2 regions of the Streptomyces sp. NPDC047108 genome follow, and region 2 is predicted to be linked to the other one. Evidence: riboswitches for the same ligand, from Rfam matches in the RefSeq annotation. Region 2 holds a riboswitch; the other holds the start of a gene.
The links. A riboswitch is a leader RNA that binds a small molecule or an ion and turns the genes downstream of it on or off. The one in region 2 is predicted to bind S-adenosylmethionine.

Region 1: linked by a shared signal. The riboswitch ahead of thrC (threonine synthase) and the one ahead of ABZ822_RS16310 (aminotransferase class V-fold PLP-dependent enzyme) in region 2 are both predicted to bind S-adenosylmethionine.

Annotation. Positions count from the first base shown of each region.
Region 1 is NZ_JBEYUP010000001.1:542,249-557,875, forward strand. It holds gene murQ (N-acetylmuramic acid 6-phosphate etherase) at 1-80, shown strand, start outside; gene ABZ822_RS02325 (PTS transporter subunit EIIC) at 222-1,886, shown strand; gene ABZ822_RS02330 (histidine phosphatase family protein) at 1,883-2,425, shown strand; gene ABZ822_RS02335 (hypothetical protein) at 2,744-3,532, shown strand; gene groL (chaperonin GroEL) at 3,713-5,335, opposite strand; gene ABZ822_RS02345 (cold-shock protein) at 5,818-6,021, opposite strand; gene ABZ822_RS02350 (ubiquitin-like small modifier protein 1) at 6,501-6,779, opposite strand; gene thrC (threonine synthase) at 6,825-8,111, opposite strand; SAM riboswitch class I at 8,130-8,270, opposite strand; gene ABZ822_RS02360 (glucosyl-3-phosphoglycerate synthase) at 8,486-9,487, shown strand; gene ABZ822_RS02365 (trehalose-6-phosphate synthase) at 9,775-11,232, shown strand; gene ABZ822_RS02370 (nitroreductase family deazaflavin-dependent oxidoreductase) at 11,263-11,745, opposite strand; gene otsB (trehalose-phosphatase) at 12,003-12,863, opposite strand; gene ABZ822_RS02380 (DUF3263 domain-containing protein) at 13,096-13,338, opposite strand; gene ABZ822_RS02385 (sugar isomerase) at 13,581-14,579, shown strand; gene ABZ822_RS02390 (TerD family protein) at 14,768-15,343, opposite strand.
Region 2 is NZ_JBEYUP010000006.1:366,380-382,006, reverse strand. It holds partial or broken gene ABZ822_RS16320 (ubiquinol-cytochrome c reductase cytochrome b subunit) at 1-381, shown strand, start outside; gene trpD (anthranilate phosphoribosyltransferase) at 671-1,738, shown strand; SAM riboswitch class IV at 1,917-2,034, shown strand; gene ABZ822_RS16310 (aminotransferase class V-fold PLP-dependent enzyme) at 2,242-3,696, shown strand; gene ABZ822_RS16305 (Lrp/AsnC ligand binding domain-containing protein) at 4,185-4,466, opposite strand; gene ABZ822_RS16300 (rhomboid family intramembrane serine protease) at 4,463-5,272, opposite strand; gene ABZ822_RS16295 (NYN domain-containing protein) at 5,682-7,043, shown strand; gene ABZ822_RS16290 (NlpC/P60 family protein) at 7,322-8,350, shown strand; gene ABZ822_RS16285 (NlpC/P60 family protein) at 8,638-9,678, shown strand; gene ABZ822_RS16280 (hypothetical protein) at 9,742-11,040, shown strand; gene ABZ822_RS16275 (glycosyltransferase 87 family protein) at 11,188-12,465, opposite strand; gene ABZ822_RS16270 (glycosyltransferase family 4 protein) at 12,571-13,713, shown strand; gene ABZ822_RS16265 (GMC oxidoreductase) at 13,905-15,530, shown strand; gene ABZ822_RS16260 (AMP-dependent synthetase/ligase) at 15,585-15,627, opposite strand, start outside.

The DNA.
Region 1 (15,627 bases), on a different contig from region 2:
CCCCCACGGCCGCCGGGCTCCTCGACGCGTCCCGCGGCCACCTCCGCGCGGCCCTGGAAGCCGCCCGGAAGGGCGACTGACGGCCCTGTGCGGGCCTGCGTTCCGCAGGACCGGGGCCTGCCTGGGGGAGGGTGGGCGGATACGACCGCCGGCCCCGCCCTCACCCCCGGGCCGCCCCCACGACCAGGCCCGTCCCCCGCACAGCAAGGCACGAACGCCCCATGGCACAGAACAGCGACCACTCCGCCACCGCGGCCGCGCTCCTCCCCCTCGTCGGAGGAGCGCGGAACGTCACGTCCGTCGCCCACTGCATGACCCGGCTCCGGCTGGGCCTCGCCGACCGGTCCCTCGTACGGGACGCCGAACTCCGGGCGCTGCCCGCCGTTCTGGGGGTCGTCGAGGACGACACGTACCAGATCGTCCTCGGTCCTGGTGTGGTCGCGCGGGTGACGCCCGAGTTCGAGCGGCTCGTCGAGTCGGGTCGGCACACGGCCCCGGAGCAGCCAGGCGCGGCCGTACGGGCGATGGATGCCCCGGACACCGCCCCCACCGACCCCGCCCTCCCCGGGAGCACCCCGCCCGGGACCACCGCATCCGGGCCCGCATCACCGGGGAGCTCGTCCGCCACCGGCGACGCGCTCGCCGCCCGCGGCGCGGCCCTGAAGGCCGAGCAGAAGCGGCGCAACGCCACCCCGGTCAAGCTGTTCCTGCGCCGCATCGCCAACATCTTCGTCCCGCTCATCCCCGCGCTCATCGGCTGCGGCATCGTCGCGGGCATCAACGGCCTGCTGACGAACCTCGTCAACACCGGCCACGCCTCCTGGGCGACGTCCCTCGTCCCGGCACTGGCTGCCATCGCCTCCGGCTTCATGTCGCTCATCGCCGTCTTCGTCGGCATCAACACGGCCAAGGAGTTCGGCGGCACACCGGTGCTCGGCGGGGCGGTCGCCGCGGTCGTCGTTTACCCGGGCGTGGCAGGCGTCAGCGCGTTCGGCCAGAAACTCGCGCCGGGCCAGGGAGGCGTCCTCGGCGCGCTCTGCGCCGCCCTGCTCGCCGTCCGGGTGGAGAAGTGGTGCCGCCGCCGGGTGCCCGAGGCGGTCGACGTCCTGCTGACCCCGACCCTCACCGTTCTGGTGGCCGGGCTCGTCACGCTCCTCGGCCTCATGTTCGTGGCCGGTGAAGTGTCCACCGCCATCGGCGACTTCGCGAACTGGCTGCTGGCCACGGGCGGCGCAGTCGCCGGATTCGTCCTCGGCGGCCTCTTCCTGCCGCTGGTGATGCTCGGCCTGCACCAGGCCCTGATCCCCATCCACACCACGCTCATCCAGCAGCAGGGCTACACCCTTCTCCTTCCGGTCCTCGCCATGGCGGGCGCGGGACAGGTGGGCGCCGCGCTCGCCGTCCTCCTCCGCCTCCGCCGCAACACCTCGATCCGCAGGACGATCCGGTCCGCCCTGCCCGCGGGCCTGCTGGGAGTCGGCGAACCCCTGATCTACGGCGTCTCCCTGCCCCTCGGCCGTCCCTTCGTGACGGCGTGCGTCGGCGGTGCGTTCGGCGGCGGCTTCGTCGGACTGCTGGGCCAGCTCGGCGACACGGTCGGCTCGACCGCGATCGGCCCGTCCGGCTGGGCGCTCTTCCCGCTGCTCGACGGCAGCGCGAGCCTCACCGCCACCATCGGCGTCTACGCGGCGGGGCTGCTCGTCGGCTACGTCGCGGGCTTCGCCGCCACGTACTTCTTCGGCATCAGCAAGCAGATGCGGGCCGAACTGAACGTCGCTCCCGAGCAGGCCGCGACCCCGGCCGCCGAACCGTCCTCGGCCCCGGTGCACGACGTACCGGGCGCGGAGGGCGGGAACCTGGCGGCTTCGGGAAGGATGACCCCATGACAGCCGACGCCATGACAGCCGGCGCGACGCGACGCCTGGTCGTCCTGCGCCACGCCAAGTCCGCCCGGCCGGACGGCGTAGCCGACCCGGACCGGCCCCTCGCCCCGCGTGGACGCCGCGACGCCCCGGTCGCCGGGGCGTGGCTGCGCGACGCGGACTGCGTCCCCGGCCTCGTCCTCTGCTCCCCGTCCCGCCGCACGCGCGAGACCTGGGACCTCGCATCGGCGGAACTCTCCGCCGACCCGCCGATCCGCTTCGACGACCGCATCTACCACGGGAGCGCCGAACAGTTGATCGCAGCCGTGGGCGAAACGCCGCCGGACGTACGGACGTTGCTGCTGGTCGGACACAGCCCCGGCGTGCAGGACCTGATCCTGCTCCTCGCCGGTGACGGCGACCCCGACGCCCTGGCCCGTACGGAGGAGAAGTTCCCCACGTCGGCCATCGCGGTCCTCCGCGTCCCGGGCGGGTGGCCCGAACTCGCGCCGGGAAGGGCGCAGTTGACGGAGATGGTGGTGCCGCGGGGCGAGAAGGACTGAGCCGCAGGAACCGCTCGTCCACCGGACCGCTGTTACGTGCGGCCGTTCCCTCCCGGCGTCAGGCGAAGTACTTCCTGACGTCGGCAGGAGTTTCGTCCCCTCTTCTCACAGCAGGAGATGCACGTTCCCCGCGCATCCGGAAGTGCGCCGAGGATCCACGGAAAACCCTCTTCACTCCACCAACACCCGTATTGCCGGTAGAAGTTCGGACTTCCGCGCCGTTCGCGGCAGCGGGGGTGTGCCCGCCTGCTGGAGTGCCGGAACAGGTCGGTAGTGTGCACTGCTCGATCGCGCGCAGAACAACAGGGGAGCAGCCGCATGGCAATCCGCAAGGCGAAGATGAAGGAACAGGTCGCGGAGGCGATTGCGCAGGCTGCGCCGGGAGATCGCCTGATCGTCACCATTGCCACGGTCACCGGTCCGAGCCCGTGGCTGATGAACGCGCTCGGTCTCATCGGGCAGCTTCTCGTGAAGTTCTACTTCGTGACGGTCACCGAACAGGCCGTCGTCTTCCACACGTTCAACCGCTTCACACAGCGGCCCAAGGAGTTGGTGTACGCCATCCCGCGCGCCCAGGCCCAGCCGCTGCTCGGCGAGGTGAAGCGGAACCCGCTGTGGAGTTCCTTCATGTTCGCGCTGCCGAATGAGCAGGGGCCCACCCGAATCAACGTCCACCGCATGTGGCGCAACGAGATGGACGAGCTGATCTCGCTCGTCACCGGGGCGCCGTACGGGGCGCCGGTCCCGCCGCACGCCCAGGGTGCGTCCGCCGCCCAGGGCTTCCCGCAGCAGCCCGGCGCGATGGCTCCCGGTTTTCACCAGCAGGCCGCACCCGGCTTCCCGCAGCAGCCGCCGGCCGGACCGGCGGGCCCGCAGCAGCCGCACACCGCCCCGGCTCCGGCGGCTCCGGCCCCGCAGTACGGCGCCCCGTACGGCGCCCCGGCTCCGCAGCACGGTGCTCCGTACGCCCCGCCCGCCCCGCAGCAGCCGTACCCGCCCCAGCCCCAGCAGCCCCAGGCGTACGCCCCGCAGCAGCCGCCGGCACACGCGTACGCGCAGCAACCGCCGCAGCCGCAGCCGCAGCCCGGAAACCCTTACGGCGCCTGACACCTGGCCGTCCGGCGTCCGACTCCGCGGCCCCTTCAAGGAACGGCTCGGTCTGCTCCGGAACCCGGGGTCCCGGAACCAACCCCACCCCCGGACGGGAAACGGAAACGCCACTGGGGCGGCACCCTCGCGAGGGTGCCGCCCCAGTGCTCAGGACGGTTGATCAACCGAAGCGGTCGATCAGAAGTCCATGTCACCGCCCGGCATGCCGCCCGGGGCCGCCGCGGCGGCCTTCTCCGGCTTGTCGGCGATGACGGCCTCGGTGGTGAGGAAGAGCGCAGCGATGGACGCGGCGTTCTGCAGCGCGGAGCGCGTGACCTTCGCCGGGTCGATGATGCCCTCGGCGATCATGTCCACGTACTCGCCGGTGGCGGCGTTCAGACCGTGACCGACGGTCAGGTTGCGCACCTTCTCCACGACGACGCCGCCCTCGAGACCACCGTTGACGGCGATCTGCTTGAGCGGGGCCTCCAGGGCCAGGCGGACGGCCTGGGCGCCGGTGGCCTCGTCGCCCTCGAGCTCGAGCTTCTCGAAGACCGAGGAAGCCTGGAGCAGAGCCACGCCACCACCGGCGACGATGCCCTCCTCGACGGCGGCCTTGGCGTTGCGCACCGCGTCCTCGATGCGGTGCTTGCGCTCCTTGAGCTCGACCTCGGTCGCGGCACCGGCCTTGATGACGGCCACGCCGCCGGCCAGCTTCGCGAGGCGCTCCTGGAGCTTCTCGCGGTCGTAGTCCGAGTCCGAGTTCTCGATCTCGGCGCGGATCTGGTTGACCCGGCCCTGGACCTGCTCGCTGTCACCGGCACCGTCGACGATGGTGGTCTCGTCCTTGGTGATGACGACCTTGCGGGCACGGCCCAGCAGGTCGACACCGGCGTTGTCGAGCTTGAGGCCGACCTCCTCGGAGATGACGGTGCCACCGGTGAGGATGGCGATGTCGCCGAGCATGGCCTTGCGGCGGTCACCGAAGCCCGGGGCCTTGACGGCGACGGACTTGAAAGTGCCACGGATCTTGTTGACGACCAGGGTGGACAGCGCCTCGCCCTCGACGTCCTCCGCGATGATCAGCAGCGGCTTGCCGGACTGCATGACCTTCTCCAGCAGCGGAAGGAGGTCCTTCACCGCGGAGATCTTGGAGTTGACGATCAGGATGTACGGGTCGTCGAGGACGGCCTCCATACGCTCCATGTCGGTGGCGAAGTAGGCGGAGATGTAGCCCTTGTCGAAGCGCATGCCCTCGGTGAGCTCGAGCTCGAGCCCGAAGGTCTGCGACTCCTCGACGGTGATGACGCCTTCCTTGCCGACCTTGTCCATCGCCTCGGCGATGAGCTCGCCGATCTGGGTGTCGGCGGCGGAGATGGAGGCGGTGGAAGCGATCTGCTCCTTGGTCTCCACGTCCTTGGCCTGCTCGAGCAGGGCGGCCGAGACGGACTCGACGGCCTTCTCGATGCCGCGCTTCAGGGCCATCGGGTTGGCGCCGGCGGCGACGTTGCGGAGACCCTCCTTGACGAGAGCCTGGGCGAGAACGGTCGCGGTCGTCGTGCCGTCACCGGCGACGTCGTCCGTCTTCTTCGCGACCTCCTTGACCAGCTCGGCGCCGATCTTCTCGTAGGGGTCCTCGAGCTCGATCTCCTTGGCGATGGACACACCATCGTTGGTGATCGTGGGGGCGCCCCACTTCTTCTCGAGGACAACGTTCCGGCCCTTGGGGCCGAGGGTCACCCTGACGGCGTCGGCGAGCTGGTTCATCCCGCGCTCGAGGCCGCGCCGCGCCTCCTCGTCGAACGCGATGATCTTGGCCATGTGAAGTGTCCTCCACGGACTGGGGTTCCCCCCGCCGTTAGCCGGGGGACGGTGGATTTCTCCGGACCGCGTGGCGCCCGCGACGGACGGCCTGCGTGCCCGGCGGTCCCTTGCCCCGCCCGGCCTGCCGGCCTCACCGACCCGGTCCTTCTGTCACTCTCAACCTCAGAGTGCTAACGCCAATGATTAGCACTCGGGGCCATCGAGTGCAAGCGCCTCAAGGGCTTCCACGGACTCCACGCCCGACGCGGGACCGGCCCTCGACCGAGCCCCGACCGGCACCGAAACGGCGTACGACCGGCCGCTCCGGGGACGGCGCCCTCCCCCGGCCACGTGCCGCGCACCCCGAACTCCCCGCCCCCGCCCGCCCGTCATGGCACCGCCGGGCACGACCCGCGCCCACCCACGGCGAAGGGCCCGCCCCCTTGAAGGGGACGGGCCCTTGCTTCGTACGCCAGTGGTCAGTCGGCGCGTCCTTGGTGTCAGCCTGCCACGCGGACCATGTCCGCCTGCGGCCCCTTCTGGCCCTGCGAGATCTCGAACTCGACCCGCTGACCTTCTTCGAGGGTGCGGTAGCCGTCCATCTGAATCGCGCTGTAGTGCACGAAGACGTCCGCACCACCGTCGACCGCGATGAAGCCGTACCCCTTCTCCGCGTTGAACCACTTGACGGTGCCCTGAGCCATCCCTAACTCCCCTATTACTGGCCCTTGCGCAGGACCGCACTCCGCGGACCCGGGTCAGACTTCACCCAGACCTCACACGACCACCCCAACCGGCCGGTAGGGGTGCGTCACGTGTGTGCCGGAACGCGTCGACCGCGGCTGAATGTATCTGCACGAATGCCGTCTGCAACAGGTCAATCAGACGAGAATTCTGGGCGCGCTCGAACGGCAATTCCCGTCCATATGCCGCCAGTTGGGGGCAACTCGGGCCGGGCATTGCTCATCAATCCGACATAGCGTGCACACACTTGGGGCACAACTCGTCGGTACTCATATGCGTTCGGCAAGGGCGCCTAGGGGGGATGCGCCCAACTCTACCGCGCTCCATGGCGCGGAATGACCCCCTCCACTTCTCTCACGGAGGGGGTCATCACGATTACGAAAGGTTGTTGAATTTCACCGCCACCCGGCCTCTGAAGGACCCGTTGGTGGACGGTTCGTCAGCAACCGCCCGCGACCGCCGGGATGATCGAGACCCCGGCGCCTTCGGGGGTCGCCGTCTGCAGCCCGTCCTCGAAGCGGACGTCGTCGTCGTTGACGTAGACGTTCACGAAGCGGCGCAGCTTGCCGGTGTCGTCCAGGACGCGCGCGGCGATGCCCGGGTGGTTCTTCTCCAGCGACTCGATGACCTCGGCGAGGGTCGCGCCGTCGGCGCTCACCTCCGCCTGGCCGCCGGTGTAGGTGCGCAGGATGGTCGGGATGCGGACGTTGACGCTCATGCGGTTCACCAATCGGTGGGAGGGGTGGGCGGAGGAGTGGGCGGGTCAGCCGGCGAGACCCGCGGCGCGGAACGCGTCCAGGCTCGGCCGGATCGTCGCCGTGGGCCGCGAGGTCGGAGCGACGGCGTCCAGGGTCTTCAGCCCGTCGCCGGTGTTGAGCACCACCGTCTCACCCGCCGGGTCGAGCCGCCCGGTCTCGATCAGCTTGCGCAGCACGCCGACGGTCACACCGCCCGCGGTCTCGGCGAAGATGCCCTCGGTGCGCGCCAGCAGCTTGATGGCGTCCACGACCTGCTCGTCGGTGACGTCCTCGACCGCACCACCCGTACGACGGCAGATGTCGAGCACGTACGGGCCGTCGGCCGGGTTGCCGATGGCGAGCGACTTGGCGATGGTGTCCGGCTTGACCGGCCGTACGACGTCGTGGCCGTCCTTGAACGCCCGCGACACCGGGGAGCAGCCCTCCGCCTGAGCGCCGAAGATCTTGTACGGCTTGTCCTCGACGAGCCCGAGCCGGATCAGCTCCTTGAGCCCCTTGTCGATCTTCGTGAGCTGGGAGCCCGAGGCGATCGGGATGACGATGTTGTCCGGGATGCGCCAGCCGAGCTGCTCGGCGATCTCGTACGCCAGGGTCTTGGAGCCCTCGCCGTAGTACGGGCGGAGGTTGACGTTGACGAAGCCCCAGCCCTCGCCGATCGGGTCGCCGATCAGCTCGCTGCAGAAGCGGTTCACGTCGTCGTACGTGCCCTCGATGCCGACCAGGTCACCGCCGTAGACCGCGGCCATGACGACCTTGCCCGCCTCCAGGTCGTGCGGGATGAACACGCAGGAGCGGAAACCCGCGCGGGCGGCCGCGGCGCCGACCGCGCCCGCGAGGTTGCCCGTGGAGGAGCAGGACAGGGTGGTGAAGCCGAAGGCGCGCGCGGCCTCGACGGCGATGGCGACGACGCGGTCCTTGAAGGAGTGCGTCGGGTTCCCGGAGTCGTCCTTGACGTGCAGGCCGCCGGTGACACCCAGCTCGCGCGCCAGGTTGTCGGCCCGCACGAGCTTGGTGAGGCCGGGGTTCAGGTTCGGCTTGCTCGCCACGTCCTCGGGGACGGGCAGCAGCGGGGCGTACCGCCAGAGGTTGCCGGGCCCGGCCTCGATGCGCTTCCGCAGGCCCTCGGGGTCGCCGCTCGGCAGGTCGTACGCCACCTCGAGCGGCCCGAAACAGACCTGGCACGCGAAGATCGGGCCGAGGGGGAAGCGTTCGCCGCACTCACGGCAGGACAGCGCGGCGGCGGGTCCGAGCGAGACGGAGTCGGTGCTGTTGGCAACGGTTTGCACAGCCATGGATGGCGAGGCCCTTTCTCCTCATCTTCCCCGTGACGGACTTCGCCACGAGACGGAATTGGCACCTTCCCGAGTCGGGAGCCTCGCTGGATGCACGAGACCGACTGGAGGGTTGCCGGGGCTTCAACGGGCCGTTCCCTCTGCCCCTCTGGATGAGCGGTATGGCTCCGGGCTGCTACGCCCGGGCGTTTGTGCGGGTCCACCCCGACATGAAGTGGACACCTGCGTTGTTCAAGACTGTAACGGACGGCGCGGACGGTTGAGATAGTCGTCCGAACCGCGAGACGGATCACGGACCCGGCCGGGTTCCGCGGCCCCGCACACGGTACAGACGGGCCCGTACGGGTCCCCGCACCCCAGGGAGAGACGCAGACGTGCTGGAAGAGGTGGAGCACTGGCTGGAGCACCGCTCCTGGTCGGCCGCCGACCGTCCGCTGAACCGGCTCCTGGCCGCCAAGCGGAACGCCGGGCCGGCCGGAACGGTCAGCGTCGTGCTCCCGGCCCTCGACGAGGAGGCCACGGTCGGGCCGATCGTCGAGACGATCCGGCGCGAGCTGATGAGCGAGGCCGTCCCGCTGGTCGACGAGCTGGTCGTCGTCGACTCCGGCTCCACCGACCGTACGGCCGAGGTGGCCGCGGAGGCCGGCGCCCGCGTCGTCCACCGCGACGCCGTCCTGCCGCGGCTGCCCGCGGAGCCCGGCAAGGGCGAGGTGCTGTGGCGGTCGCTGCTGGTCACCGGCGGGGAGATCGTCTGCTTCGTGGACGCGGACCTGCGCGCGTTCTCGTCGAGCTTCGTCTCCGGGATCGTCGGGCCCCTGCTGACCGAGCCGGACGTGCAGCTGGTGAAGGCGATGTACGACCGCCCGCTCGGTGCGGACGAGAAGCCGCCGGACGACTCCCTCGGCCCCGTCGAGCAGGGCGGTCGCGTCACCGAGCTGGTCGCCCGCCCGCTGCTCAACCTCCACTGGCCGCGGCTGGCGGGCTTCGTCCAGCCGCTCGGCGGCGAGTACGCGGTGCGGCGGTCGCTGCTGGAGCAGCTCCCGTTCCCCGTCGGCTACGGCGTGGAGCTGGCGATGCTCATCGACGCGCTCGACCTGGCCGGGCTGGACGCGCTGGCCCAGGTCGACGTCGGCGTACGGCGGCACCGGCACCAGGACGGGCAGGCGCTGGGACGGATGGCGGCGACGATCTACCGCACGGCGCAGGCGCGGCTGGCGCGCGGGCACCTCGTACGGCCGGTGCTGACGCAGTTCGACCGCACGGACGCGGGCTTCACCCCGACGGTCCACGACGTGGCGGCGGAGGAGCGCCCGCCGATGGCCACGATCCCGGAGTACCGGGCGCGCCACACCCCTCACGACGGCCGCGTGGCGTAGCGACCGGGGGGCAGTCGTTCCGCGGGAGGCCTTGGGTGGCAGTCGTTCCGCGGGGCGGTGGGGGTCCCCCCGGACGGAGTCCGGGGGAAGGGCAACCACACGCCACCGGCCGGCAGCCGAAAGGCATGGACGGCCCACGGCAAGACCTCGCGCTGCATGCGCCCGTGACCGCCGGCCGAACGTCGGGATCCCTTCCGCATCGCGGAATCGGATCCCGACATCACGCCGCCCCCGCCGGATGGCGAAACGCACGTTTGCGCGGATCTGTCACGGGCTAGGCTCGCGGCATGGTCGCAGAGCAGGCTGCCCAGGTTCTCGTCGCGTCCAACCGCGGCCCGGTCTCGCACACCCTCCAAGAGGACGGCTCGCTCAGTGCCCGGCGCGGCGGAGGCGGCCTCGTCTCCGGCCTGTCCGCCATCGGCCCCGACGCGGGCGCCCTGTGGGTCTGCGCCGCGCTCGGCGACGGAGACCGCGAGGCCGTCCGCCGCCGTGGCACCCGCCTGGACCCCGCCGAGACCGGCGGCCAGCACGTACGGATGCTCGACATCGACCCCGACGTCTTCGCCGACGCCTACAACGGCATCGCGAACTCGGTGCTGTGGTTCGTGCACCACCTGCTCTACCAGACCCCGCTCGAGCCGTCCTTCGACGCCGCGTTCCGCGCCCGGTGGACGTCCTACGAGTCGTACAACGCCGCCTTCGCCGACGCCCTCGCCGAGGAGGCCGCCGAGGGCGCCGCGGTGCTCGTGCAGGACTACCACCTGTGCCTGGTGCCGGGCATGCTCCGCAGGCGCCGCCCCGATCTGCGGATCGGGCACTTCTCGCACACCCCGTGGGCGCCCGTGGACTATTTCCGGCTGCTGCCCGACGACATCGCCCGGCAGCTCCTGCGCGGCATGCTCGGCGCCGACCGGGCGGGGTTCCTCACCCAGCGGTGGGCCGACGCGTTCGCCGCCTGCGCCGCGGAGGTACTCGACGGCGAGGTGGACTCCACGGACGGCGCCTCCGACGCCGTCACCTGCGAGGGCCGTACGACGCGGCTCGGGGTCCACGGGCTGGGCGCCGACGCCGACTTCCTGCGGGAGCGGTCGCACCGTCCGGACGTGGTCGAGCGGATGGCCGCCCTGCGCGAGCAGATCGGAGGCCGGGAGCGCCGGGTCGTCGTCCGGGTCGACCGCACCGAGTTGTCGAAGAACATCGTGCGCGGCCTCCACGCGTACCGGCAGTTGCTCACCGACCATCCGGAGTGGCGCGGCCTGGTCGTCCACCTCGCCTTCGCCTACCCCTCGCGGCAGGATCTCGCCGTCTACCGCGACTACACCGACGAGGTGCAGCGGGTCGCCGGGGAGATCAACGCCGAGTTCGGCACGGACGCGTGGCAGCCCGTCGTCCTGCATGTGAAGGATGACTTCGCGCGTTCCCTCGCCGCGTACCGCATCGCCGACGTGGCGCTGGTCAATCCGATCCGCGACGGCATGAACCTCGTCGCGAAGGAGGTGCCGGTCATCTCCGACGAGGGCTGCGCGCTGGTGCTCTCGCGCGAGGCGGGCGCGTACGCGGAGCTCGGCGAGGAGGCGCTCGTGGTGAACCCGTACGACGTGACGGGCACGGCGGAGGCGCTGCATCAGGCTCTGTCGATGGCGCCGGGCGAGCGCGCCGAGCGGACGAAGCGGCTGGCGGCCGCGGCGACCTCGCTGCCGCCGCAGAAGTGGTTCCTCGACCAGCTCAACGCCCTCGGCGGCTGACGGCCCGGGGTCCTGGCCCCTCGGCCGGGCCTACGAAGGACCGGGCTCCTCGTCCCGTTCGACGATCACGAGCGGGATGTCCCGCCCGGCCTTGTCCTGGTAGCTGTCGTACTGCGGGAAGATCGCGGCCATACGCCGCCACAGGTCCGGCTTCTCCGCCGCGGAGGCCGTACGGGCCCGGCCGGTGAACGTCTCCGCGCCGGCCTGAACCGTCACCTCGGGATGCTCCTGGAGGTTCAGGTACCAGGCCGGGTCGTGCGACGCCCCGCCGTTCGACGCCACCAGGAGAAAGCGCTCGGCGTCGCGGCCGTAGATCAGCGCCGTGCGCCGCAGCTTCCCGGACTTCCGGCCGCGGGTGGTCAGCAGCAGGGTCGGCATGCCGTGGAAGGTGTGGCCCTTCGTGCCGCCGGACTCGACGTAGGTGCGGATGTGCCGGGCCACCCAGGCGGTCGGGCTGTCGAGCACCTCCTCGTCGCCGGGCGGCGTCGCGGGCGGGGGCGGGTTTCCGGTCATCGCGCTCTCCTTCTCCTCGGCACCGCATGTCTCGTGCACCGCTGGCCTCGGCGCCACGTGTCTCGGACACCGCTGGCCTCGGCGCCGTGTGTCTCGTGCGGGCGCCTCGCCGTGCGCCGCCTGTCTCGCCTGAGCCGGGTGCGGCGTGCGTCGGGTGCGACTGCCTCGGGTGCGGCGTGCGTCGGGTGCCGCGCGGAGGGAGCCGGGCCGGGACTCGTCGTACGCCCTGCGGCGCGCTCCGTCCCCGCCCCGGGGGGTTACGTCTCCGCCCCAGGGGTGGTGAGCGCGTCCGCCAGGCCGCTCAGCAGCGCGACCACGCCCTGCGGCCCGTCGACCACCAGGTCGGCGCGCGCGGCGAGTTCGGTGACCTCGCTGCTGCCGCTGCAGACGAGGAGGCCCGGCAGGCCGTTGGACCGGAGCTTCTCGACGGCCGCGAAGGCCGCGAGGTCGCCGAGGTCGTCGCCCGCGTAGAGCACGGCGCTCGCGTCGGCGGCCCGTACGTGCTCCTCCAGGGCGACGCCCTTGTCCATGCCCGGCGGGCGGAGTTCGAGGACGAGGCGGCCCGGCTCGACGATCAGGCCGTGCCGCTCGGCCAGGGCGTACAGCGGCTGGTGCAGCGCCTCGAAGACGCCCTGCGGATCGTCGGTACGGCGTGTGTGGACGGCCAGCGCCCGTCCCTTGTCCTCGACGTACGTGCCGGTGCGGCCGCCGTCGCGGGCGAGTACGTCGGGCAGTTCGGCGCGTACGGCCTGGACGCCGGGGTGCGGGGCGGGCTCCTGGAGGGTGCCGGAGGCGGCGTCCCAGCGCTCGGCACCGTAGGCGCCGAGGATCACCAGGTGCTCCAGGCCCTCCACGCCCGCGAAGCCGCCGTAGCGGACGGCGACCTCCGCCGGGCGGCCCGTGATCACGGCGACGGAGCCGACGAGCGGGGACAGCCGGGCGAGGGCGGACACGGTTCCGGGGTGGGCACGGGCCTGGTCGGGGTCCGGGACGATCGGCGCGAGGGTCCCGTCGAAGTCGAGGCCCACGACGGCCCGTTCGGGGCGGGCGAGCAGCGCGGCGAGGCCGTCGCGGCCCGCGGGGGTGACCGGGGTCGGCAGGGATTCCGGGATGCCCATGCGGCCGACCCTACCGGCGCCGGGCCCGGCGCGGGCCGAGCCGCCGCAGGATCGCGCCGGGCCCGCTCCGTGCCGCCGGGGGGCGACGTCGCGGCCACGGTCACCCCGCCGCTCCATGGGCTGCACGGAGGGTGGCCGTCCGCGGCTCGGACCGGCGGGCGCGCGGGGAGGAGCGGTGACCGGTGGACGCGCGTCGGTCGGCGCCCGCGGGTGCGGGCGGGACCAGTGGACCTCAGCGGTTCGCGCGACGCGCGGCGCGGACGCGGCGCAGGCGGTTGACCGTGACGGGGTCGTGGGCGAGCGCGCGCGGGTCGTCGAGCAGGGCGTTCAGGAGCTGGTAGTAGCGGGTCGGGGAGAGGCCGAGCCGCTCCCGTATCACCCGTTCCTTCGCTCCGGGCCCGGACCAGCTGCGGCGCTCCACGGCGAGCACGGCACGGTCCCGGTCGGACAGCCCGTCGCTCTGGCCCTGCGTCATGTGGCTCACTCTAGCCGCCGCGTCCGACACCGCCCGGCCCGTGCCGGGCCCGCGCCAGGCCCGCCGCCGACGGGGCGGGAATCGCGTACGCCGCACAGATCCCGCCGCCAACTCCCGCCCAGGTCCGTACCTTTGCTGTCGGCTGGAAAGCCGCTCTTCCCTCCGCCTGACCCGGCCTGCTATCCACGACGGGTGGCCGGTACCCCGACCTGCCCCTCACCGCACCGAAGGAGCACCCGACCATGCCGGAGCCCGAGCAGCCCCCCACGTCCCGCACCGCGGCCGAGATCGCCACCCAGCCCGGCTGCTGGCGGCGCGCGGCGGAGGCCGCCGCCTCCGGGAAGGGTCTGCCACGACCGGGCGAGCGGGTGGCCGTCACCGGATGCGGCACGTCGTGGTTCATGGCGCAGGCGTACGCGGCGCTGCGCGAGGCCGCGGGGCAGGGCGAGACCGACGCCTTCGCGTCCTCGGAGTTCCCCCGGCTCGCGCCCGGGCCGGGACGTGACGGGCGGGTGTACGACCGGGTCGTCGCCATCACGCGTTCGGGCACCACCACCGAGGTCCTGGATCTGCTGACCGGGCTGCGCGAGCGTCCCGCCACTCCGGCCACCACCGCCCTGACCGCCGACCCGAAGACCCCGGTGATGGAGGCCGCCGACGCCGTCGCCGTACTGGACTGGGCGGACGAGGAGTCGGTCGTCCAGACCCGGTTCGCGACCACGGCCCTGGCGTTTCTGCGGGCCGGCCTGGAGGTGCACGGTCCGCTCCCCGCGGGGGTGAAGACGGTCGCCGAGGCCGCCGTCGACGCCGAACTCGCCGTCACCCAGCCGCTGCCGGAGGCAGCTGTCACCGCCGAGCAGTGGACCTTCCTCGGACGGGGCTGGACCTACGGGCTCGCGCAGGAGGCGGGGCTGAAGATGCGCGAGGCGGCGGGGGCCTGGACCGAGTCGTACCCGGCGATGGAGTACCGGCACGGGCCGATCTCGATCACCGGGCCGGGGCGCGTGGCGTGGATGTTCGGATCGCTTCCGGAGGGGCTGGCCGCCGACGTGGCACGGGTGGGCGGCACGCTGCTCGCCGACTCCGACAGCGCGACGGGGCCGCGGGCGCTGGACCCCATGGCGGACCTGATCCGGGCGCAGCGGCTGGCGGTCGCGGTGGCCGAGGCGCGGGAGTTCGACCCGGACCGGCCGAGGAACCTCACGCGGAGCGTGATCCTCGCGGGACAGCCCGAAGGCTGAGCGAAGCCCCGCACCCGGGCTCTCCCCGGGCTGCTCGTCCCTCCCATGCCGCATCGCGCACGGGAGGGACGCGAGAGGGCCGGCCCGTGCGGGCCGGCCCTCCTCCCCTGCTGCGCGCGCCGGGCGCGCCGGTGCCGCGGGACGGCTCACGCCGCCTGGGCACCGCCGTCATGCGTCGGCGTCGGGTGTCAGACGTTGACGCCGAAGTCCTGAGCGATGCCGGTGAGGCCGGACGCGTAGCCTTGGCCGACCGCGCGGAACTTCCACTCCGCGCCGTTCCGGTACAGCTCGCCGAAGACCATGGCGGTCTCGGTGGCCGCGTCCTCGCTGAGGTCGTAGCGTGCGATCTCGGCGCCGCCCGCCTGGTTGACGATGCGGATGTACGCGTTGCGCACCTGGCCGAAGTTCTGGCTGCGGGACTCGGCGTCGTAGATGGAGACCGGGAAGACGATCTTCTCGACGGTGGCGGGCAGACCGGCCAGGTTCACATTGATGGCCTCGTCGTCGCCCGCACCCTCGCCGGTGCGGTTGTCGCCGGTGTGCACGATCGTCTGGTCCGGCGTCGACTTGTTGTTGAAGAAGACGAAGTGGCCGTCGGAGACGACCTTCCCGCCCCCGTCGACCGCGATCGCGCTCGCGTCGAGGTCGAAGTCCGTGCCGGTGGTGGTCCGGACGTCCCAGCCGAGGCCGACCGTGACGGCGGTGAGGCCCGGCGCCTCCTTCGTGAGCGAGACGTTGCCGCCCTTGGACAGGCTTACAGCCATGGGATGTCCCTTTCCTCGTCATCGTGGTGCGGGCTCCGTGCCGGTGACGAAGCTACCGTCACCCTCCACAACGCCAGGACGGCATCGTGAGGTTCCACCCGGCTTTACTTTCTTTACGAACCTTGTGCGCCCCGGACCCGACCGGCCGCCGCGCCCGCGACCGCAACCCGCGCCTCCGACCGCAACCCGCGCCTCCGACCGCGACCCGCGCCCGCCCGCTACTCGCGCGCCCGCACCCGACCGGCGGCCCTCCCCGTACCCGTCCGCACCCGGCCGGAAAAAGC
Region 2 (15,627 bases):
GGCCGGATCGGCTTCTTCGTGCTGCCGGTCCTGACCTTCGTCGTCACCAAGCGGATCTGTCTGGGTCTGCAGCGGCGTGACCGGGACAAGGTGCTGCACGGTCGTGAGACCGGCATCATCAAGCGGCTGCCGCACGGTGAGTTCATCGAGGTGCACGAGCCGCTGTCGCAGCAGCAGCTGCACACGCTCACGCAGCACGACCAGTACACGCCGCTCGAGCTCGGCCCCGAGGTCGACGAGAACGGAGTACGGCGGAAGATCAAGCGCACGCAGAAGCTGCGCGCGCGGATGTCGAAGGGCTTCTACGGCCAGGACAGCCAGATCGCCAAGCCGACCGCCGAGGAGTACCGGGAGATCACCGAGGGCCACGGTCACCACTGACCGGACCGCCGGCCGCCTGCCGGACTCCGCAGGAGTCGTACGAGGGCCCCGGGCCCGCCCCTTCGGGAGCGGACCCGGGGCTCTCGGGCGTGTGGGGGGCCCGGACCCCGTACGGAGGGCGGCGCCGTACGGAAGGGGCAGGGGTGGGACCGGGCCTCACCGTGCCCGGCAGGCCCGCCGCTGTCCGTACTCCGGGCTCGGCCGCGGCCGGGTCCGCCACGCCGATAGGCTGGCCGCAAGACCGCAGGTGGCGGCCGCCACCTGCCCATCCGACATCCAGGAGCGGACCATGGACCGTGTGACCCCAGCCGGAGCTGACAGCCCCGCGGCGGCCCGCACCTGGCCGGATGTCCTGACCTCCCTCCTCGCCGGCCAGAACCTGACCGCCGAGGACACCGCCTGGGCCATGGACCGGATCATGCGCGGCGAAGCCACGGACGTGCAGATCGCGGGCTTCGCGGTCGCCCTGCGCGCCAAGGGCGAGACGGTCGAGGAGGTCTCCGGCCTCGTCCGGACGATGTACGACCACGCCAATGTCATCGACGTACCAGGCCCGAGCGTGGACATCGTCGGCACCGGCGGTGACCGGGCCAAGACCGTGAACATCTCGACGATGTCGGCCATCGTCGTCGCCGGCACGGGCGCCCGGGTCGTCAAGCACGGCAACCGGGCCGCCTCCTCCGCGAGCGGGGCCTCCGACGTCCTGGAGAAGCTGGGCGTCAACCTCGACCTGTCGCCGCAGCGCGTGGTCGAGGTCGCGGACGAGGCCGGCATCACGTTCTGCTTCGCCGTGAAGTTCCACCCCGCGCTGCGTCATGTGGCCCCCGCGCGGCGCGAGTTGGGGATTCCCACGACGTTCAACTTCCTCGGCCCGCTGACGAATCCGGCCAAGGTGCGGGCCCAGGCGACCGGTGTGGCCGACCCGCGCATGGCGCCGATCATGGCCGGTGTCCTGGCCGAACGCGGCTCGTCGGCGCTCGTCTTCCGCGGGGACGACGGGCTGGACGAGCTGACCACCACCGCCACCTCGCAGGTGTGGGTCGTCCGGGACGGGACCGTGCGGCAGGAGTCCTTCGACCCGCGCGACATCGGGATCGACCTGGTGCCGGTGGAGGCCCTGCGGGGTGCGGACGCCTCGTACAACGCCGATGTCGCCCGCCGCCTGCTGGCGGGCGAGACCGGGCCCGTACGGGACGCGGTGCTGCTCAACTCGGCCGCGGCGCTGGTCGCCCTGGACCCGCGGGACGCGCCGCTCACCGAGCAGATCGCGGCCGCGATGGAGCGGGCCGCCGAGTCGGTCGACTCGGGGGCGGCACGGCGGACGCTGGAGCGCTGGGTCGGGGCGACCCACGGCTGAGCCGCCGGGTCCACCACCGGCTGAGCCCGCGGAGCCGCCAACGGCTCTGATCCGTACGGCACTTGGACTTCCCGCACCCGGTGTGAGGAAGCCGCCGCAACAGGCCGTAACGCAGGCCGCTGTCCACGTATCGGACAGCGGCCTGCGCGATGACGGCCTTGTGGCATGATGCTCGCCAGGTCACGAGTGACAGCGACACAGGCCCCGGCCCGCTGTCCGGCAACCCTCCGTCCGTGGCGGGGTGCCCCGGGTGATGACCAGGCCGCAGGCAGCGAGGTCTGCGGCAAGCGCGGATCCCTCGCCAGGGATCCTGGGTCGTCGAGGGAGATCTTCCGTGAATCAGCGAATGCGCTAGGGCCCGCGGCCCGTTCCCACAGCCTCCGTGCGGTGATCACTCCGCGATCGTCCGTGTGCCGAGGCGCCTTCCGTACGCCGTCCGCGCCGGTACTGCGCGACGCGTGCGTCCCTGAGAAGCCTTTCACCTGTCACCGGGAGATTCCGCCATGTCCGTGCGCCCTGCTGCCACCGCCTCGACCGCCTCCGCCCCTGCTGCCACCGCCGCCGACGGCACCGCCTCCGAGGCGTCCGGCGCCTGTTGCGCCGCGTCCGCCGTCGGCGCCCCGCTGCCCGTCCTCGGCCGGGACGTCCTCGTGCCGCTCGTCACCGGCGGCGAGGTCACGTACGCCGCCCTCGACTACGCGGCCAGCGCGCCCGCGCTGCAGCGGGTGTGGGACGACGTCGCCGCCTACGCCCCGTACTACGGCAGCGTCCACCGCGGTGCCGGGTACCTCTCGCAGCTCTCCACCGACCTCTTCGAGAACAGCCGTGCCGCCGTCGCCGAGTTCCTCGGCTGCCGCGACGACGACCAGGTCGTCTTCACACGCTCCACCACCGACTCGCTCAACCTGCTGGCGTCCGTACTCCCGCAGGGCACGCGGGTGTTCGTCTTCGAGACCGAGCACCACGCCTCACTGCTGCCCTGGCAGCAGGCCCCGGGTGTCGAGGTCTCCGTCCTCGACGCGCCCCGCACGCCGTGGGAGGCCGTCGAGACGCTGGAGCGAGCGCTCGCCGGCAGGGAGCCGTACGGCCCGGCGCTGGTGTGCGTCACGGGCGCCTCGAACGTCACCGGCGAGCTGTGGCCCGTACAGGAGCTGACCGCAGCGGCCCACGCCCACGGTGCCCGCATCGTGCTCGACGCGGCGCAGCTCGCCCCCCACCACCCCGTGGACATCGCGGAGTCGGACGTGGACTGGGTGGCCTTCTCCGGGCACAAGCTGTACGCCCCGTTCGGCTCGGGCGTCCTCGCCGGACGCGCCGACTGGCTGCTGGAGGCCGAGCCGTACCTCGCGGGCGGCGGTGCGAGCCGTACGGTCGCGCGGCGCGCGGACGGCGGCGTGGACGTGGAGTGGCACACCACGGCGGCCCGGCACGAGGCCGGTTCGCCGAACGTCATCGGCGTCTACGCCATTGCCTCCGCCTGCAAGGCGCTCACCGAGGCGGGCTTCGAGACGCTGGTGGAGCGCGAGCAGGCGCTGGTCGCGCGCGTTCGGGAAGGGCTGGCGGAGGTCCCGGAGGTGAGCGTGCTGTCGCTGTTCGGCGACGACGCGCCGCGGGTCGGCGTCCTGTCGTTCGTCGTCGACGGCTGGAACAGCTCGCACTTCGCCGCGGCGCTCTCCGCCGAGTACGGCATCGGCGTACGGGACGGCCTCTTCTGCGCGCACCCGCTGGTCAGGACGCTGCTGGGCAGCCACGCGGACGAGCCGGGGGAGTGCGGGGCGCCGGAGGCTGCGGCCCCGGGGGAGAAGTCGCTCAACGCGATCCGCGTCAGCTTCGGCGCGGGCACGCCGGAGGAGCACGTGGACCGCTTCGTCGCGGCGGTGAAGGAACTGGTCGCGAACGGCGCCCAGTGGACCTACCGCACGGAGGACGGCCGCTGCGTCCCGGACCGCAACGCGTAACCCGCCGCACGGCCGCGCGCCGGGCTCGGACCGGTCTCAACGGGTCCCCGCCGATGGGGATTGGCCCCGCTGCGGCCGCCCGTCCCGTCCTGGCGGGACGGGCGGCCCAGCGCCGACCACCGGCGCTCATCCGCCGGACGAGGCCCGGTGCCCGCGAGGGGCTGCCCGCGGAGGCGGGTGAGCGGACCGCCTCGGGGGGTCGCCCGTGGCGGAGTTGGCGCTGCGGGTGCGCTGCTGTGGGCAGTCGTCCGCCGGGGCGGGACGGGTGGGCGCAGCGACGGCCACCGGCGTTCAGCCGCCGCACCACGCCCGGCGACCTGGACCGTAGGCGCTCGCGCGGACTGCCCGCGGACGCGCAGATCCCGCCGCGCCCTGCGGCAACACCACCACCCGCCGCCCGGCGCAAGCCGCACCCCAACCGACATGCTTCAAGGGCCCCGGCCCTTGAAGCAACCGCTCCGCGGCGAGGGCCGAAGGCCCTCAAGCCGCTACGCGTCGAGACCGATCGCGAACGCCGCTTCCAGGTCGTGCTGGGAGTACGTACGGAACGCCACATGCGTGTCCGTGACCTCGACGCCGGGGATCTTGCTGATCCGTCCGGGGATGATGTCCGCCAGGTCGTCGTGCTCGCCCACGCGGACCATCGCCACCAGGTCGTAATTGCCCGTGACCGAGTAGACCTCGCTGACGTTCTCCAGGGCGGCGATCGTCTCGGCGATCTCGGGGATGCGGTCCACGCTGGTCTTGATGAGCACGATCGCGGTGATCACGGCTGGCTCTCTCCCTCGGTCGCCCTGGCTGCGCTGCTCACTCTAGCCTCACCGTCCGCGGTGCCACGCCTGGTGGCTCCGCCCCCGCTCGTCCCGCGTCCGTAGCGCGCCCAGGCGTAGAGGAAGCCCAGGCAGAAGCCGATGAGATGGGCCAGGTAGGCCACACCGGGCCGGGTCGTGACCGTACGGGCCGCCAGCCACTGGAGGACGAACCAGAAAATCAGCACCATCCACGCGGGGAAGCGCAGCGGCACGAAGAAGAGAAAGGGGAAGAGGCTGGTCACCCGGGCCGTCGGCAGCAGGTAGAGGAACGCGCCCAGCACGCCGGAGATGGCGCCGGAAGCCCCGACCACGGTCTGGGTCGAGCCGGGGTGCGCGGCCGCGAACCCGGCCAGCGCCAGGTAGCCGGTCGCGAGGTAGAAGAGCGCGAACCCCGTCCTCCCCATGCGCTCCTCCGCCATACCGCCGAAGACGAAGAGGAACAGCAGATTGCCCAGCAGGTGCAGCCAGCTCCCGTGCACGAACAGTGCCGTCAACGGGGTGAGCAGCGCGCGCGGGGAAGCCGCGAGCAGGTCGCGGGGGACGACGCCCCACCGTTCGAAGTACGCCACCTGGGCCGTATGCAGATCGACCCCTCTGCCGTACACCGGGTTCAGCCCGGCGGAGGGTCCCGCGACGAAGATCACGAAGCAGAGGACGATGAGGGCGTACGTCACGACCGGCTGCCGTCCGTGCCGCGCCCGGGGAAGGAACCGTCCGGCCGCAGCCACCCGGGCCCGCTGCTCCGCGATCACCTTACCGATCATGAACAGAGCATGGCGTAACCGGACGAAACTCCCCGGCGCGCCTCGCCGTGCCCCCGTTGGCCGCCCGGCCCCGGCGCCCCCTCCCCGCCAGGTCGTAGGGTGACGGAAAGCACCTGGAGAAGGACGACATCATGGGCGTACCCCAGCAGGCGGCCGAAACCCGTCGGCGCCGCACCCCGAGCGGCGTTCCCGCGCGTTTCGCCGGCACCCGTACGACCCGGGCGGTCGGGTACGTTCAGCTCGGCCCGGCCGATGGGGGCGGGTCCGAGGACGGCGGCGTCGTCGGTGGGAGCGGCACGGCCGGTGGGACCATCACGAGCGTGCGCTGCCGCTGATGCGACGCGGCGGACCGGACCGAGCTGGTGGACCGTCCGGGCGTGAGCGCCTGAGAACGGAGCGGTGACAGGTGGTGGAGCGTAGCGAAGGCGGCGCTGCCGGGGCCGACGAGGCCGCTGGTGCCGCCGAGGTGCTCGACCGCCCCCTGCCCGAGGGGGTGCGGCGCAAGGTGATCGCCCTCGTCGCGGACGCCTTCGGGGATCTCACCGTGGCGGAACTCCCGACGCAGTTGCGGCAGTACGCCCGTTTCACCCCCACCCGACGGGCGAAGTTCGCGGGCAATGCGATGGCGTCGGCGCTGGAGAGCCACGCGCTCTTCCGGCAGCGGGTGGCCGAACTGGTCCGCGCGGGGCAGCCGGAGCTGGCCGAGGCGCTGGACGCGGGCTCGGTGCCCGCGGCGGCCGATCCGCTGGACGTGGCGGCCGCGGCGTACGTGCTGCGCCCGCCCGGCTGGGTGAAGCTGGTCGCCGCCGCGGGTGAAGAGGTGCAGCGCGCGCAGGCCGAGAAGGCCGAGGAGGACGCGGCCCGCGAACTGCAGCGGCTGCGCGAGGAACTGGCCGCCGCACGCTCGGCCGCCCGTGACGAGACCGAGCACATGCGCACCGAGCTGGAGTCCGCCCGCAAGGACGCCGACCGGCTGCAGCGCAAGCTGCGCAGCGCGGAGAACGACGTACGGCGCGGTGAGGCGGCGCTGCGCAAGGCCGCGGCCGAACTCGACTCCGTACGGGAGGCCGCCGCCGCGGAGAAGTCCTCCGCCGAGACCGAGGCGCGGAGGCTGAAGGCGCGGCTGGCCGAGACGGAGTCGGCGCTCGAGGCGAGCCGGCGGGCCGCCCGCGAGGGCCGCAGCGTCGAGGACATGCGGGTGCGGCTGCTGCTGGACACGGTGCTCGACGCGGCGCAGGGGCTGCGGCGCGAGCTGGCGCTGCCGCCCGCGTCGATGCACCCGGCCGACACCGTCGACGCGGTCGAGCCGGGCCGGATGACGCCCAAGGACGTGGCGAGCCGCGCCCTGTCGGACACCGACCCCGCCCTGCTGGACCAGCTTCTCGCCCTGCCCCAGGCCCACTTGGTGGTGGACGGCTACAACGTCACCAAGACGGGCTATCCGACGATGCCGCTGGAGAAGCAGCGGCTGCGGCTGCTCGGCGGGCTCGCGGTGCTCGCGGCGCAGACCGGTGCCGAGATGACGTGTGTCTTCGACGGTGCGGAACTTGCCGCGCCGGTACTGCTCGCGCCGCCGCGCGGAGTTCGGGTGCTCTTCAGCAAACCGGGGCAGACCGCCGACGAGTTGATCCGCCGCCTCGTCCGCGCGGAGCCTCCGGGCCGTCCGGTCGTCGTGGTGTCGACCGACCGCGAGGTGGCCGACGGGGTCGCGCGCGCGGGCGCGCGCCCCGTTGCATCCGCTCTGCTTCTCAAGCGGCTTTCGCGTACCTGAGCAACTCCTGGGTCTATTGCCCGAATTGGGGGCAGCGGTGCGTCAGGTGCCCGTCACTGCCCGTGTGACGTGTGTAAAGAATGCGCGGTGTCACAGACTTTTTTCCGATGAGGATTTGAAGCGATCACAGGATGGTCACTAAGGTCTGGGCTCGAACCTCCGCGCGGTTGATCGTCCATCCGGGATGACCGTGGGGGAACCGCCGAGTCCGGGGCACGCGTCACCGCTCCACTCCCCACCCACCCGGCAGGCGGCTGAGGAAGAAGGAGCTCGCCTCCGTGGCGTCCCACCGTCGACCCAAGCAGCCGAGCCGCACGCGCGTGACCGTGCTCACCGCGACCGCCGCCGCGGCTGTCGCCCTGACCTCCCAGGCCGCGCAGGCCGACCCGAAGCCGACCAAGAAAGAGGTCAAGGCCAAGGTCGACAAGCTCTACGAAGAGGCCGAGAACGCGACCGAGAAGTTCAACGGGGTCAAGGAGAAGCAGGACAAGCTCGAGAAGCAGGTCGGCGATCTCCAGGACAAGGTCGCCCGCGGCCAGGGCGAGCTGAACGAGCTCCGCAACGGCCTGGGTTCGATGGCCACGGCCCAGTACCGCACCGGCGGCATCGACCCGTCCGTGCAGCTCATGCTCTCCTCGGACCCGGACTCCTACCTCGACAAGGCGTCCACCCTCGACCAGCTGAGCACCAAGCAGGCCGAGGCGCTCCGCAAGATCGCGGACAAGCAGCGCACGCTCAAGCAGCAGCGCCAGGAGGCCTCCACGAAGCTCGAGGAGCTGGCGGAGACCCGTAAGACGCTCGCGGGCAACAAGAAGGAGATCCAGGGCAAGCTCTCCAAGGCCCAGGCCCTCCTCAACTCCCTGACCGCCAAGGAGCGCGCGGCGCTCGCCGCCGCGGAGGCCGAGCGCGCCAACCGCGCCAGCAGCCGCGCGGACCTCGGCAACGCCCTGCCGTCCTCGCAGCGCGCCGGTGCCGCCTTCTCCGCCGCCCAGTCCAAGATCGGCTCCCCGTACGTGTGGGGCGCCACAGGACCGAGCTCCTTCGACTGCTCCGGCCTCACCTCGTGGGCCTACTCGCAGGCCGGTGTCTCCCTGCCGCGCACCTCGCAGTCGCAGGCCAACGCCGGTCAGAGGATCTCCAGCCAGAGCGCCCTGAAGAAGGGCGACCTGGTGCTCTTCTACGGCGACCTGCACCACATAGGTCTCTACGCCGGCAACGGCCAGATCCTGCACGCCCCGAAGCCGGGTGCCAGCGTGCGCTACGAGTCGATCAACAACATGCCGTTCCAGTTCGGGGTCCGCGTCTGACCCCGGGGTGAATCCCCCGCGGACGGGCGGTGGTTCGTCCCCGGACGACGGCGTTCCGCATCGCGTCGCACGGCGTCCGCGCACCGCCCATCCGGGGGAATCGGTACCCCCGTGAAGTTTCCACGCCCCGCCGGTGACCTGCGTTCTCCGGCGGGGCGTCACGTTCCGTATCCCTTCCCGGCTTTGAACGCTGCGCGATCATGCGGTTACTCTCTGCCCGCAGTCGTCGGCCCCAGCTCCGCCCACCGGGTGGCGCGGGCCCTCAGCGGAAGGGAGAGCGGCCGCCAGTGGCGTCCCATCGCCGTCCCTCACGGTCCGGTTCCGACCGGGTCACCCGGGTCTCCGTCCTGTCCGCCGCCGCGGCCACCGCCGCCGCGGCGCTCTCCGCCGGATCCGCCGACGCGGACCCGCGCGACACCCCGACGGATGTCACGTCGCGGGTGGACCGCCTCTACGAGGAGGCGGAGCGCGCCACCGAGCGGTTCAACGCGGCGGACGAGCACCGTGACCGGTTGAGCGACCAGACCGAGCGGCTGCGCGACCGCGTGGCCCGCGGCCAGGAGCGCGTCAACCGCCTGCGGGACGGGCTCGCGACCCTCGCCGGAGCCCAGTACCGCTCCGGCGGCATCGACCCCGCGCTCTCGCTGCTCCTCTCCGAGAACCCGGAGAGCTATCTCGACAAGGCGTCCACGCTCGACCGGATCGGCAACCGCCAGGCCGGACGGCTGCGCGCGCTCCAGGAAGCCCAGCGCGTCCTGAAACAGGAGCGTCAGGAGGCGAGCCGGAAACTCGCCGAACTGGAGCGCAGCCGCGCCGATGTGGCCCGCAGCAAGAAGTCCGTGGAGCGCAAGCTCGCCGTCGCGCGGACCCTGCTCAACTCCCTCCCGCCGGCCGAGCGGGCGGCGTACGCCAGGGCCTCGCGCTCCGGCGGCCGGTCCGACGGGCTGCAGGGCGCTCTGTTCGGGGACGCGGCGCCCTCCTCCTCCCGGGCGGCCGCGGCGGTCGCCGCAGCCCGGCGCGCGGTCGGCGCCCCGTACATCTGGGGCATGGCCGGACCCGCCGGGTTCGACTGCTCGGGGTTGACCTACTGGTCGTACGCCCAGGCGGGGATGGCCATTCCGCGGACCTCGCAGGGGCAGCGCTTCGCGGGGCAGCAGGTGCCGCTGAGCCAGGCCAGGCCCGGTGACCTGGTCACCTACCGCTCCGACGCCAGCCATGTCGGGATGTACGTGGGCAACGGGCAGGTGGTGCACGCGCCTTACCCCGGCGCGCGGGTGCGCTACGACCCCGTCGGCATGATCCCCGGCGCCACCGTGACCCGCGTCTGAGGGCCCGGCCCGATCCGCACGGTCCTGGGCGGGCAGCCGCGCCGGGCTCGTACGATCGGGGGCGTGGCAGGGCAGGGAAGCGGGGCGAGACGGCGGGCCGTGCGGTGCGTGGCGCTGGTCATGGCCCTGCTCACCGGTCCCGCGGCCGCGGCCGGCTGCGGTGCGTCCGGCGCGGCGACCGACTCCCGGAGCCCCGACGACCGCACCATCCAGCGCATGCTGGACCGGCGGGCCGAGGCACTGCTGGACCGCGACGGGCGCGGCTTCCTCGCCGCCGTCGACCCCCGCGCCACCGGCTACCGCGCCCAGCAGCGGAAGGTCTTCCGCAATCTTGCCGACGTGCCGCTGGACGGCTGGCGCTACCGCCTCGTCCGCACCGGCGGCTTCCGGCCCGCGCCGGGGGAGGGGCACCGGATCGCCGCCGAAGTCCGGCTGGGCTACCGCCTGAAGGGCTACGACACGGCGCCCGTGGAGTCCGTGCAGCGGCTCACCCTCACCGAGCGGGGCGGCCGCTGGTACATCGCCGCCGAGGACGCACGGACCCCTGACGGCAGAACCCGCGCGCGGCCGCTGTGGGAGCAGGGCGAGGTCACGGTCGTCCGCGGCAGGAGCAGTCTGCTGCTGGGCGTCGGTCAGGACGAGCGGCTGCTGCGGCGTGTGGCCAGGACCGCTGACGGGGCGGTGCCCGCGGTCGACGACGCCTGGCGGGGCCGGTGGGCGCGGCGCGTGGTGGTCCTCGTCCCCGGGTCGCTGCAGGGGATGAGCGCGCTGCTGGGCGCGCCCGCCGCCTCGTACCGGGGGATAGCGGCGGTGACCACGGGCGAGGCGGGCGGCGGCGGGCGGGCGCCTGCGGACCGCGTCGTCGTGAACCCCGAGGCGTACGGCCTGCTCGGCGAGACCGGTCAGGGCGTGGTGCTCACCCATGAGACGGCGCACGTGGCGACGCGGGAGGACACCTCGGCCGCCACCCCGCTGTGGCTGTCCGAGGGCTTCGCCGACTGGATGGGCTACCGCGGTACGGGCCGCTCGGTGCAGGAGATCGCGTCCGAGCTGAGCGGCGACGCGGCGTCCGGCCGTCTGCCGCGGGAGCTGCCAGGCGACGACGACTTCGGCTTCGCCGGGGGAGGCGGGCGGCTCGCGGCGGCGTACGAAGGCGGGTGGCTGGCCTGCCGGATGGTCGCCGAGCAGTGGGGCGAGGTGAAACTCCGCCAGTTCTACCGGGCCGTGGGCGCGCAGACGACGCGCGAGGGCGCGGTGGAACGGGCGCTGCACGATGTGCTGGGCATCGGCTCGGAGGCTTTCACGGCCCGCTGGCGGGCGTACGTCGCGCAGGAGCTGAGCCCGGACGGTCGGACGCGGTAGCGGGCGCGAAGTCCCGGACGGACGGCGGCTGTTGGCCGCTCGACGGCTCGACGGCTCGACGGCTCGACGGCCGGCGGCTCGGCGGCTCGGGGTTGCGGGCCGGGGTCCTGCCCGCCGCCGTGAGCCCGCCGCCATGAGCCCCCGCCGTCAGCGGGAGAGTGTCTCGGGTGCGTCCGTCCCGGCCGGGTGCGGGACCGCGGCCCGCTCGGCGTCCTCCCGCAGCCGGGGTTCGGTCACCGTCTGCCGCCAGAGGCGGCGGCAGCAGACCAGCGTCGCCGCGACGAGCAGCCCGTTGCGGACCGCCAGCACGGCGATGCCGAGCGCGTCGCTCACCACCACGTGCGGGAACCAGATGGGGAAGGCGATCTGCGTGACGGCCGTCGCCGCGAGCAGCAGCAGCGCGGTCGGCCCCTGCCGGCTGCCCCGCACCGTCAGGCACACCGCCGCCAGTCCGAGCAGCCAGAGCAGATACTGCGGGCTGATGACCCGGCTCGTCGTCGTGAACAGAAGCACGGCCGCGAGGGCGGCGTCGCATGCCGTGCCCGGCCCCGGCCGCACCACCCGGAGGCGCCACACCACCAGCCACATCAGCGCGAGGACGCTGAGGACGAGCGCGAGACGGCTCACCTCGGGCACGTACGGGCCCAGGAACTCCACCGACCCGTAGTTGAGCAGCACCCGGCCCTCCCAGCCGAAGTGCCGGGCGGCGTGGAAGACCAGCGCGCCGAGCGACTCGATCTCCGTACCGCGGTCGCGCTGGAAGGTGAGGAAGGCCAGGGCGCCGGGCATCGCCGCGGAGAAGAGCACGGCGACGGTCGCCGCCGTCACCGCGGCCGCCGTCCAGCAGGTACGGGTCACCGGCCCGCGCCGCACGCCGAGGAGGAGCAGGACCGGCCAGACCTTCAGCAGCGCGCCCAGGGCCGCGAGCGCCCCCATCGCGCGCGGACGGCGCGGCAGGGCGAGGAGCGCCGCCACCGCCACCGCCGTCACCATCACGTCGTACCGGGCGTACGCGGTGGGGCCGAGCAGCGGCACCCCGGCCACCCACACCCAGGCCCCCGCCGGATCGCGCCCCGGCCTCCGGCCCGCGCGCAGCAGCAGGGCGAGGACCGCGGCGTCGGTCAGCCAGGCCAGGACGAAGAACGCCGAGGCGTAGCCGAGGAACGGCAGCAGGGCGGGGGAGAGGATCGCGAGGGCGGCCGCGGGCGGGTACTGCCACGTCACGTCGTCCACCGGGAAGGTGCCGGTGCGCAGCACCTCGAACCAGCCGCGGTAGATCACCGAGACGTCCGTGGTCAGGTCGGGGCCCGGGAGGATCAGCACCTTGAACACGTACAGCAGCACGATGGCCCGGGTCACCGCCCAGACCGCCACCGGAGCCAGACGCGCCTGCCGCCTGCCCGGGGAAACGGTCGCCTGCTCCATGGAGCCTCGTCCCGTTCTGTCGTTTACGCACCCTTCGGTGCATCATGACCTACGGGACGGGCCGCGAGCGGACGACCCGCGCGGACCCGCTACTGTCGGCATGCGATGGACAAGACCCTGATCGTCACGAACGACTTCCCGCCCCGGCCGGGCGGTATCCAGGCGTTCCTGCACAACATCGCGCTGCGTCTGGACCCGGCACAGGTCGTCGTCTACGCCTCCACCTGGAAGCGGGACCACGAGGGCCTGGAGGCCACCGCCCGCTTCGACGCCGAGCAGCCGTTCACGGTCGTCCGCGACCGTACGACCGTGCTGCTGCCCACGCCGCGCGTGACCCGGCGCGCGGCGGCGCTGCTGCGCGAGCACGGCTGCGGCTCGGTCTGGTTCGGGGCGGCGGCACCGCTCGGGCTGATGGCCCCGGCGCTGCGGAAGGCGGGCGCGCGGCGGCTGGTCGCGACGACCCACGGGCACGAGGCCGGATGGGCGCAGCTGCCCGTCGCACGCCAACTCCTGCGGCGGATCGGTGAGTCCACCGACACCATCACCTACCTCGGCGACTACACCCGCTCGCGGATCGCACGGGCGCTCACGCGGGAAGCGGCCGGTCGCATGGTCCAACTCCCGCCCGGCGTCGACGAGAAGACCTTCCACCCCGCCTCCGGCGGCGGCGAGATCCGGGAGCGGCTGGGGCTGGCCGGGCGTCCCGTCGTCGTCTGCGTCTCGCGGCTCGTGCCCCGCAAGGGGCAGGACACCCTGATCCGGGCGATGCCGCGGGTGCTCGCGGCGGTGCCGGACGCCGTCCTGCTGATCGTCGGCGGCGGCCCGTACGCCAAGGACCTGGAGAAGCTGGCCGAGGAGACGGGGGTCGCCGGTTCCGTGCGCTTCACCGGTCCCGTCCCGTGGGAGGAACTGCCCGCGCACTACGGGGCCGGGGACGTCTTCGCCATGCCGTGCCGTACGCGCCGTGGCGGCCTCGACGTCGAGGGCCTCGGCATCGTCTATCTGGAGGCGTCCGCGACCGGACTGCCCGTGGTGGCCGGAGACTCGGGCGGTGCGCCGGACGCGGTGCTCGACGGCGAGACGGGCTGGGTGGTGCGCGGCAACGCCTCCGACGAGACGGCCGAGCGGGTCACCGCGCTGCTGCAGGACGCCGGTCTGCGCCGCCGCATGGGCGAGCGGGGCCGCGCTTGGGTCGAGGAGCGCTGGCGCTGGGACATCCTCGCGGAGCGGCTGACGGCCCTGCTCTAGGCCCGCGCTCGGGCGGGTGGTCACTTGCGCGGCTCGGCCACCGCGGTCGCGCGGTGCCCCGCCGTGCGCCGCGCCTCAGCGTGCCGCGCCGTACGCCGCGTCTCCCGCTGACGTCGGGTATTCGACCGTGCTCGAAAACGGTCATGTGCATGGCTATGGGCGATTCACGGTTTCTTGCTCATCATGCGCGCATGACCTCATACCTGACGCGTCGTCACTTTCTGGGTCTCGCCGCCCTCCAGACGGCCGCCGCCATCGGGCTCACCCGTATCGCCGCCCCCGCCGCGGCGCTCCCGTCCCGCGCCGCACTGCCCGACCACGTCCCGGCTCTCGTCGTCGGGTCCGGTTACGGCGCCGCCGTGGCCGCGCTCCGGCTCGGCGAGGCCGGCGTGCGCACCGTGGTCCTGGAGATGGGGCGGCTCTGGCACGAACCCGCCCCCGACGGCCGGGTGTTCTGTTCCACCCGGTCCCCGGACCGCCGGTCCATGTGGTTCCGCACCCGCACCGAGGCGCCGCTCGCCACCTTCCTCTGGCTCGATGTCGTCAACCGCGACATCGACCCGTACCCCGGCGTCCTGGACCGCGTCCGGTTCGACGCCATGTCCGTCTACGTCGGGCGCGGCGTCGGCGGCGGCTCGCTCGTCAACGGCGGCATGGCGGTGAAGCCGTCGCGCGCGTACTTCACCGAGGTCCTTCCGCGCGTGGACGCCGCCGGGATGTACGACCGGTGGTTCCCGCTCGCCGAGCGCACCCTGGGCGTCAACACCGTGCCACCCGACTGGTTCGAGTCCACGCCCTGGTACCGCTTCGCCCGCGTCTCGCGCACCCACGCCCACCGGACCGGACTGCGGACGACGTTCGTGCCAGGCGTCTACGACTTCGCGTACATGCAGCGCGAGGCCGCGGGCGAGGTCACCCGGTCCGCACTCGACGGCGAGGTGATCTACGGGAACAACCACGGCAAGCGCACCCTCGACCGCACTTATCTGGCCGACGCCCTCGGCACGGGCCACGTCACCATCGAGACCCTCTGCCGGGTCAGGGGCATCCGCCGCGAGCCGGACGGCCGTTACGTCCTGACCGTCGACCGCATCGACGAGACCGGCCACGTCATCGAGACCCGCGAGATCGGCTGCCGTCATCTCTTCCTCGGCGCGGGCAGCCTCGGCACCACCGAACTGCTCCTGCGCGCCCGCGAGACCGGCACCCTGCCCGACCTCGACGCGCGCGTCGGCACCGGCTGGGGCACCAACGGCAACGTCATGACGGCGCGCGCCAACCACGTCTGGGACACCACCGGCGCGCAGCAGTCGACGATCCCGGTCCTGGCCATCGACGACTGGAACAACCCGGACAACCCCGTGTTCGCGGAGATCGCGCCCCTGCCGATGGGGTTCGAGCACTGGATCAGCCTCTACCTCGCGATCACCCGGACCCGCGAGCGCGCGTCGTTCACCTACGACGCCGCCGCCGACCGGGCCCGGCTGAACTGGAGACGCGAGCAGAGCGAGCCCTCGGTCGCCTCCGCCCGTAAGCTCTTCGACCGCATCAACTGGCGGAACGCCACCGTCTACCGCCACGATCTCTTCGGCGGCAACAAGGCCTTCGCCGACGACTTCTGCTACCACCCGCTGGGCGGCTGCGTGCTGGGGGAGGCGACCGACGACTACGGGCGGGTGCGCGGCCACCCCGGCCTCTACGTCACCGACGGTTCGCTGATCCCCGGATCCCTCGGCGTCAACCCGTTCGTGACGATCACGGCCCTCGCCGAGCGTAATCTCGACCGCGTCCTCGCGGAGGACGGTGTCGGTTCCTGACCGAACGCATCAGGGCCGGCGGACGCATCCACCGGCCCCGTTGCGGTACTGCGATCAGGCGCTGTAGATGGCCTCGATCTCGTGCGCGTAGTCCTTC